DNA from 4 places in the Paenibacillus sp. MDV22-iso6 genome. Region 3 is predicted to be linked to each of the others. Evidence: riboswitches for the same ligand, from Rfam matches in the RefSeq annotation. Region 3 holds a riboswitch; each other region holds the start of a gene.
What was found. Region 3 has a riboswitch for thiamine pyrophosphate ahead of AC4PM4_RS06345 (ABC transporter ATP-binding protein). Riboswitches for the same ligand answer to the same signal wherever they lie in the genome.

Region 1 (2,176 bases), on a different contig from region 3:
CCCATGGCTTGAGCAGATCTGACATAAGCCTGCGTTAAGTTGACAGGAAGAACCTCGCTCTCGGAAGGTCTGTAATATGCTCCATACGTATCCCTGTTTAACCATGATGCTTCCTGCTGGACAGAAATACGATCCCACCAAATATGTTCTGTAGATAAGGTAGACGATCGATTATTTTTGTAACTGCTGACTTCACTGTATGAACGAAAAGGAGTAATAAAGCCATGCTGTTGCAGCCCCATTTCCACTCCGCTAAGCGAACTGATCCGTTCCTTCTGCTCATGAAGCAAAGCTCTGCTCTGCCGTGCAAGCTTTGCCATTACAGCATGAGTGAATTCCTCACTATCAGCCGCAAGCATGCCTGCGGCTGCACAGGAAGTTCCCCCAGCGATCCGCGCCCGCTCAACCAAAAGAACGTCATGGCCTCGAGTAGCGAGTTCACATGCGATGGCACATCCGATAACTCCTCCACCTACAATAATGGTTTCTGCATGAAGCTTGCCTCCAACTTCCGCTCCAACTTTACTTCCCGAAACTATTCCTGGATGATAGCCTGAACGATTCCTGCTTCGACTTCTTGCTTCCTCTCTCAAGATCTTCATCTCCTTGGTCCGGCGTACTTGTCTGAATCCGTGATCGCCTGTCGCAATGAAGCGGCAGCTACTTCCGGCTTATCGGTCGTCCAAATCGTTGAAATTACAGCGGCTCCTCTAGCACCAGCAGTTCGAATGGCAGCAATATTCTCAGGACTAATCCCGCCAATCGCGATCACGGGAATCGAAACATTAGAGCATACCTCAGCTAACGCACTTAGCCCTCTGGGTTCGCAATTCGGTTTACTATTTGAAGCATAGACATGCCCATAAAAGAGATAATCCGCTCCCTGTTCTTCTGCAACTTTTGCTTCTTCCAGAGAATGAACCGATATGCCTACGCGCAGCCGATCGACTCTCCTCAACTCATCCTTATCATAGCTGCGAGTAACTGCTTGACCCCAATGCACACCACCAATTGAAGCATATTGATCCAGCTGATCTGAGCCATTCATAATGATTCGGTCAGATGGAACACCTTGTGTTTTTAGACCTTGCGCCCAATACATCTGTTCTTCAAGGGTCAGCTTTTTTTCCCGAATGTGGATATAATCGACCCACCGCCATATACCCATAGCAATATTCAGAAAAGAGCCCAAGTCTCCTGTACCTGGTGAAACCACATGCAGTTCGAATGATCTTGTTATTACATGTTCGTGGAAGATTACCGTCCTATTCGCCCTCCTCTTGCATGATTTAAGCTGATATACAACAACAAAAAAGCCACTCCCGTAGGGGAGTGGCCACGAATTTAAAATTCATGGATCAACTGAATGACTGTCGCATGCAATTACTCTATACATAACGCACAACAACTATAGAAACCATCCATAGTCGCAACGCTGTATACATAGAACTGCATGATTCATCTTGCAGGCCATATCGCAAAGTCAACGATAAAGCTCTTTGTCATTAGCTGAAACGCGCCACTTCCCTACGCTGGTATGATCCAGATCAGGTACAAAGGGTCCGGAATCGCATTCTTCCATCTCAGCCGCATCGTGCGGCCCCCCTAGTGTTCATATGAAGCTGTAGCCTATGTTACCATAGACACCTTTTTTTGTCACCGTACATTTCCATGAATTACGTTGTTCACCATTGCTGAAGTCATGTAGTTAACGAAGTTGCTGTTTCTGGTGCAAAGAATTTCGTAGAAACTATTGTTTGTCGGACCAAGCTTCAACATCCCACGTTTTGGTTACCCAACCTTCATAAAATTCAGGTTCATGGGATACGAGCAGCACGGTACCCTTGAATTCCTGCAGGGCACGTTTCAGCTCTGCTTTAGCGGTTACATCCAAATGGTTTGTGGGCTCATCGAACAAAATCCAGTTACTTTCACGCATCAGAAGCTTACATAAACGAACCTTGGCTTGTTCACCACCACTAAGCGCGTTAAGCGGGCGGGTGATATGCTCATTTTTTAATCCACAACGTGCGAGATGGCCCCGGACTTCATTCTGTGTCAGATGAGAAAACTCATTCCACACATCTTCGATCGGGGTAATATTACCTGCACGTACTTCCTGTTCGAAATAGGCTGTTTCCAGATAGTCCCCCAAGAAAGTCTTACCGCTAATAGG
Region 2 (2,176 bases), on a different contig from region 3:
ATCAATATCAAAGGTACATTTAATGTATTCCGTGCAGCTAAGGACCAAGGTGTGCGGAGAGTCATTCTGGCAAGCAGTGCACAGACGATCGAGGGGTATCCCATTGATGCTCAAGTCTATCCGGACATGCCGACACGCCCACGGAATTTGTACGGAGTTAGCAAATGTTTTGGTGAATCGCTCGCTTCCTATTTTGCATATACCGAAGGTTTACAAAGTGTAGCAATACGTATAGGTGCATATGATGATTTCCAACCGGATGGACCCGCGCTGGAGGCAAGGGATATGAGCGCGTATATTAGTCCGGCTGACTTGTGTGATTTGATGTTCAAAGCAATTACAACTACAGATCTGGAGCCCTTCACCATACTGCATGGGATCTCGAATAATCGGTTTAAACGATTGAATCTGGAAACCACTCAGAAACAGGTAGGCTATGACCCGAAATCCGATGCTTTTGCACTCAGTCAGATTTCCTTATATGATTCGCCACGATAATTGTTGAAAATCACACATCTAGAGAGGTCGTTATACGCATGTATAATGGCCTCTTTGATTCATTCATACGTGCCCCTATCCAGTTCCTGACTGGACATGCGTGGGCCTCTGGCCTATAATTACACCTAGTAATGCCCGTAACTTCATAGTTTCCCAGGGGAGTCGGAATAGGCCGGCTGAGAGTGTATCCCACCAAGATACTGACCCTTAGACCTGATCTGGATCATGCCAGCGTAGGAATCGGAGTATATCGAATTGGCCCAGCCTCTTTGCTGAGTGCCACATCTCTAACGCCTGCACGCGTCCCGGATTAACGGGGCGCTTTTTTAATGTTCTTTTATATAGCCAGAGAGCTAAAAAAAGTGACGTCATCCGGATCATAGCTGGTATAAATCTGTCGATTTATGCAAGAAGCTTGGATATGAAGCCAAGGAGTACCCCGCGCCACTGGCCGGACAACATGAAGGAGAGAAATGAAGATGAGATGGCGTAAAATGATGGGCCTAATGCTCTTGTGCGTACTACTCGTGGCTATGGCCGCATGTGGCGGCAAAGAAGCTGCACCTTCAGGAGAAAATGGCAACAGCAACACCGAAAACAGCAATGAAGGTGACAACGCAGCCCTCAAGGACATTAAAGTGGTGCTGGATTGGACACCAAATACGAATCATACCGGACTGTATGCGGCCGTAGATCAAGGTTTTTACAAAGCTGAAGGCTTAAATGTCGAGATTGTACAACCAGGTGCCGGAGGCGCGGATACAATGGTGGCTTCGAACGAAGTGCCTTTTGGCGTAAGTTATCAGGAGAGTGTGACCCAGGCCCGCACACAGGGCGTACCGCTCGTGTCCATTGCTGCAGTCATTCAGCATAACACGTCCGGATTTGCCGCTCCGGTGGACCGGAACATCAAATCCCCCAAAGATTTTGAAGGTAAAACCTATGGTGGCTGGGGCTCTCCGGTGGAAGAAGCTGTGATGCAGTCCATTATGGAAGGCGAAGGCGCCGATGTATCCAAAGTAAAAAATATTAGCATGGGCGATGCAGACTTCTTCACCGCTGTGAAACGCGATATCGACTTTGCCTGGATCTTCTACGCGTGGACGGGCATTGAAGCCGAACTGCGCGGGGAACCGATCGACATGTTATATGTGAAAGATTATTCCGATTCACTGGACTACTACACACCTGTACTCGTTACCAATGAAAAGACGATTCAGAACGATCCCGAGCTGGTTAAAGCGTTCTTGAAAGCGACTTCCGAAGGATATCAATACGCGATTGAACATCCCGAAGACGCTGCCAACATTCTGATCAAGGCCGTACCGGATCTGGATAAGGATCTTGTACTCGCAAGCCAGAAGTGGCTGAGTCCAAAATATCAGGATGACGCACCACGCTGGGGTGAGCAAAAGCAGGAAGTATGGCAGAACTACACGGATTGGATGTTTAGCAAAAAACTGCTCGATGAGCAGGTAGATGTATCCAAAGCATATACAAACGAGTTCTTACCCCAATAAAATTATCCATATAAAACGAACTTAGTATTTACACGATGACGAAGAGGACAGAAATAACGTGAAAAAGCGAAGCGTTCGCCTTTATCACCGGATTTTCCCTTTGGAGAAGGGAATCAAAAAAATCTGGGGATAACAGCGATTGGAAGGTTATTCTGTCA
Region 3 (2,176 bases):
GCAATTGTTCCTCCAGTTGTCGTCTCATCTGAACGAGAGCCGGTTCGTAGATCATGTCCGAATGTCTTGGACGTGCTAAAGGTACCGACAGATCCTGCAGCTGTTGACCTTGGCCCACCGGAGTTAACAGGATAATCCGATCACTGAGCAGCAGGGCTTCTTCAATGTCATGTGTGATGAACAACACGGTTTTGCCCAGGCCTTCCCATAGCTCCAGCAGCCAGCGATGCATATCCCGTTTGGTCAGGGCATCGAGTGCGCCGAATGGTTCATCCAGAAGCATAAGTTGGCCACCTGTCAGCAAAGTACGAAGCAGCGCGACACGCTGGCGCATGCCACCTGAAAGCTCGTCCGGGTAAGCATGCGCGTGGCCGGATAAGCCAAATCTGTCGAGGCCAGCCAGGATATCTGCTCGAATCCTTATCTTATCCTGCCGACCTGCAGCCAGTTCAGAGGGAAGCATGCAATTCCCCATGACGGTTCTCCAGGATAACAGGAGGTCCTTTTGTGGCATGTAGGCCACCTGCCCCAGTCGCTTTCCTTCTTGAACCCAAGGAATGTCAATGGTTCCGTGTGTTGGCTCAAGCAAGCCTGCCAGCAGCTTGAAGAGGGTACTTTTACCGGAGCCGCTGGAACCGATGAGCGAAACGAATTCTCCTTTGGCTACAGTCATCGACACATTGGAGAGCACGGGGGAATCCCTTTTTCCCGGGAAAGCGTAGCTCATGTTGTGAATGGTTATATCGTTATCCATCTCGTTCCGTCCCCCTTGTATTCATAATTCAACTTCAAACCGCGGGATCTTTAATTACACCTTCTGATCTGCTCGCAGAACGCGAAAAAGACCCACCCATTTCCGGAGAAATGAGTGGGTCTGTAAGTTCAATTCACATTAAATTTCATCATCAACATGAAAAAATCCGCTTACTGAGAGGCCGCTCCACTTCCCTCCGCTGGTATGATCCAGATCAGGTTCAAAGGGTCCGAATCGTTCGATTCGTCTCAGCCGCAAGGCTCCCCTAGTGCAATGTTCAAGATATGCAGTTGTGTGTTCAGCATATATCACATGCAAGTGGAATGTAAAGAGGGCGGCTTAAAAGAAGTGTGCGTGATGTGAGTTAGGAAAGTAACCTAGGATTCTAATCGTTTGAATGTAACAGTGAATCAAGCTCACCGATCAGCCGGGCAATCTGCTCAGGTGTGCCAATCGTAATCCGAAGCCAGGTAGGCATACCGAATTCGGCACCGCCGCGAACAGAGATGCCTCTGTTCAACAATTCTTGGGTAATCGGGCCACTATCCTGCAACAGATCAACCATGATGAAATTTGTTTCGGAAGGGATGTAGGGTAAGTTCCACTGATCAAAGGACTGCATTAACGTTTCCCTTCCTTGACGATTGTAGTGCAGGCAGTGAGAAACAAATTCATGATCATCCAGGCTGGCCAAAGCAGCGGCTTGGGATGTGGCTGTCAGACTGATGGGCAGCTTGACCCGGTTAATGCCTTCAATAATGCTTTCATTCCCGATGCCATATCCAATTCGCAGGCCAGCAAGTCCATATATTTTGGAGAAGGTCCGCAAAATAATCAGATTATTATACTGCTCCAGCAGCTTAACCGTATCAGGATAATCTTCACTTTCCGCGAATTCATAATACGCTTCGTCCAGGACAACCACGACATGGGAGGGAACATGTTCGAGTAAACCAAGTAGGGCATCTGCCGTGAAAATGGTTCCGGTTGGATTATTCGGATTGCACAGCCAGATAATTCGGGTAGAAGCATTGATCCGTTGCCGGAATTGCTCCAGGTCCAGTGAATGGTTGACCAAAGGCACTTCATGAATGACCCCGCCTGCCAGCAGCGTAGCGCCCTTATACCAGTTAAAGGAGGGCACTGGAATGAGTGATTCCTCGCCGGGATTAAGATAGGCTTGGGCGGTAAGGGTAAGGAGCTCGAATGAACCACTGCCAAATACCAGTTGGGAGGTACGCACACCCAGACGTTCCGCAAGTTTGTCACGCAGCAGTTGGCTGGAACCGTCGGGGTATTGAGCCAAAAGATCAGAACCCAGCGATCTGACCGCTTCCGCTGCTAAGGGAGAGGAACCAAACGGATTTTCGTTCGCTGCAAGTCGATCCACACTTTCCAGTCCCAACTCCCGCCGGATCTGTT
Region 4 (2,176 bases), on a different contig from region 3:
CCAATAACATTTGTTTCCGCTTATTCATAAGTTCCCCCTGGATGATTTAGGTGGTTCACGTTACGATATCTAATAACCTATTGCAAATCCACTGCAAACATCATATGTTCCTTCCAAATCCCCTTGATTTTAATATTCTGCCGGTCCGTCTCCTGAAAGCCCGCCTTGCGAAGCACTCGAATCGATCCGGCATTGTCGGGCAGCGCACCTGCCTCTACTCGTTTTATGCCCGCTTCATTCATAGCAAAATCCAGTGCTAGCTGAAGGGCTTCACTCATATATCCCTTGCCATTCTGCACCTGATCGAGCACATAACCAACAATCCATTTGGTGGTGGAATCCAGTTCAAGTTCGAACAGAGAGATCTCCCCAATAAGCTCATGCGTATGGTTCAGGAAGATCCCGAAAGAGTACCGTTTCCCTTCTTCCCTCGCCTTGTTCCACCTTCAAGAAGGGCGACCTGACCCTCCAATGTATAGAATGTATCCGATCGTTCGCTTGCCGATATTTCTTCGAAAACAGCCCGGTTTCGGAACTGCAAATCCAGTAGTTCAGCAGCGTCTTCCACGTTCAAAAATCGTAAATAGATGCGTTCCCCACGATTGTCCATCTGTATGTTCATCCTTATCTCTGGTTGTAGTAGATTGCATTCATCAGAAGTACGAGAGTTGCCGTTTATAAGCCATATCCCAGAACAGATATTCAAATTCAACACTTCTTCTGAATATGTCTTCAATGGCCTCCAGTTCCTGCTCGGTTTTATGTTCGCATAATGCATCCAGTGTATCATAGAACCATTCGAATGAGTCGCGGAATTCATCACTTGCATAATTTTCGATCCAAGTCTGATAGAAATTGCCCTCTAATGAATCTCGATATTGTTCTTTTAATCTTGTGGCATAGTCGTAATACGTCCACGCACAAGGGAAAATGACGGCGATGATTTCGGCAACCCCACCTGTTTGTGCAACACTCATCATATTCGACGTATAGGCCTTGTTATAAAGAGAGGGTTTGACAGCATGATTTTCATCCAGCGTAATCCCAAATTCATTCATATAATTTCGATGCAAATCCATTTCTTCGTACAGAATAGCGTGTTGAATCACCGTAAAGTTCGTCATCAGTTTTTCATCTGTCGCCTTCACCGCACCCATGGCAAAAATCTTCGCATATTCAATCAGATATGTATAGTCCTGAAGAAGATAAAACTTAAACGCTTCCTGATCCAGTGTGCCTTTCCCCATTTCATGTAAAAAAGGATGGTTGTATCCATCTTCCCATACGGTTCTGGACTTATCTTTTAACGTTCTTGAAAATGACATGATCATTTCTCCTTATATTAAAATTATAATGTTCCCGCTTCACATCCAGCTATCGCGTTCTGTCATCCAAAATGCAGACCAAAAAGCCCTTGTCCTATTTTCGGCAAGGGCAAAATAACATGAGTACATGTCATTTGCTCCCTACGTCAGTATTAACTAACAGGTTCAAAGGGTCAGGTTTTAACCTTCTCAACTGCAAACAGTCCCCCTGCAAATAGCTCAGGCTTATTACAACATGTGTTTTTCCAAATGTCAATCCATTCCTATTAATCTTCAAGTTCCCCTAAATCTTCTTGCAACTTCTTAAGTCGGGTGCGGATATCCTTAATCATACTTTGCAATTTGTTTAACTCATCTACCCATTTTTGCTCATTAGAGACGTTCGTCGCTGAATTTGAATGATACGCCGGAGACGTCTTTAACTTGTTTAAATCCGATTCGTAACCCCTCCGCTCTTCCTCGGCTTTTGCTAATTCCTCCTCGGTGATGCCAATCTGGTGCTCCAGATAAATAATGTCTGATGAGTTACCGTGAGTTAAGCGCTGTGAATACGTCATCGTTCACCTCATTTCTGATGATCCATTGCTTTTCCAAGGTCATATGGCTGAATATCGATATCCAATTTCATACCCAGAGCCAATTTGGCAAGTTGACTTCCAATAAAAGGCCCCATCGTTAGCCCAGACGCACCAAGCCCGTTGGCTGTGATTAAGCCATTCCAACCAGGAACAGCACCCATTACCGGAAGAAAACCTGGTGTAAACGGACGGAAACCTACTCTTACTTCCTGAAACGTGCTATCGGCTAAACCTGGAGCCAGTTCCAATCCTTTATTCAAAATTTCCTGCATT

Region 1: another riboswitch for thiamine pyrophosphate. It lies ahead of AC4PM4_RS24380 (thiamine phosphate synthase); the one in region 3 lies ahead of AC4PM4_RS06345 (ABC transporter ATP-binding protein).
Region 2: another riboswitch for thiamine pyrophosphate. It lies ahead of AC4PM4_RS23105 (ABC transporter substrate-binding protein); the one in region 3 lies ahead of AC4PM4_RS06345 (ABC transporter ATP-binding protein).
Region 4: another riboswitch for thiamine pyrophosphate. It lies ahead of tenA (thiaminase II); the one in region 3 lies ahead of AC4PM4_RS06345 (ABC transporter ATP-binding protein).

Annotation. Positions count from the first base shown of each region.
Region 1 is NZ_JBZVDZ010000009.1:151,016-153,191, forward strand. It holds gene thiO (glycine oxidase ThiO) at 1-593, opposite strand, end outside; gene AC4PM4_RS24380 (thiamine phosphate synthase) at 599-1,168, opposite strand; TPP riboswitch at 1,508-1,617, opposite strand; gene AC4PM4_RS24385 (ABC-F family ATP-binding cassette domain-containing protein) at 1,751-2,176, opposite strand, start outside.
Region 2 is NZ_JBZVDZ010000008.1:303,135-305,310, forward strand. It holds gene AC4PM4_RS23100 (NAD-dependent epimerase/dehydratase family protein) at 1-498, shown strand, start outside; TPP riboswitch at 644-756, shown strand; gene AC4PM4_RS23105 (ABC transporter substrate-binding protein) at 978-2,018, shown strand.
Region 3 is NZ_JBZVDZ010000002.1:8,076-10,251, forward strand. It holds gene AC4PM4_RS06345 (ABC transporter ATP-binding protein) at 1-754, opposite strand, end outside; TPP riboswitch at 929-1,031, opposite strand; gene hisC (histidinol-phosphate transaminase) at 1,140-2,176, opposite strand, start outside.
Region 4 is NZ_JBZVDZ010000001.1:509,220-511,395, reverse strand. It holds gene AC4PM4_RS02215 (TetR/AcrR family transcriptional regulator) at 1-28, opposite strand, end outside; gene AC4PM4_RS02210 (GNAT family N-acetyltransferase) at 78-374, opposite strand; gene AC4PM4_RS02205 (hypothetical protein) at 392-610, opposite strand; gene tenA (thiaminase II) at 654-1,325, opposite strand; TPP riboswitch at 1,447-1,545, opposite strand; gene AC4PM4_RS02195 (hypothetical protein) at 1,592-1,882, opposite strand; gene AC4PM4_RS02190 (NAD(P)/FAD-dependent oxidoreductase) at 1,891-2,176, opposite strand, start outside.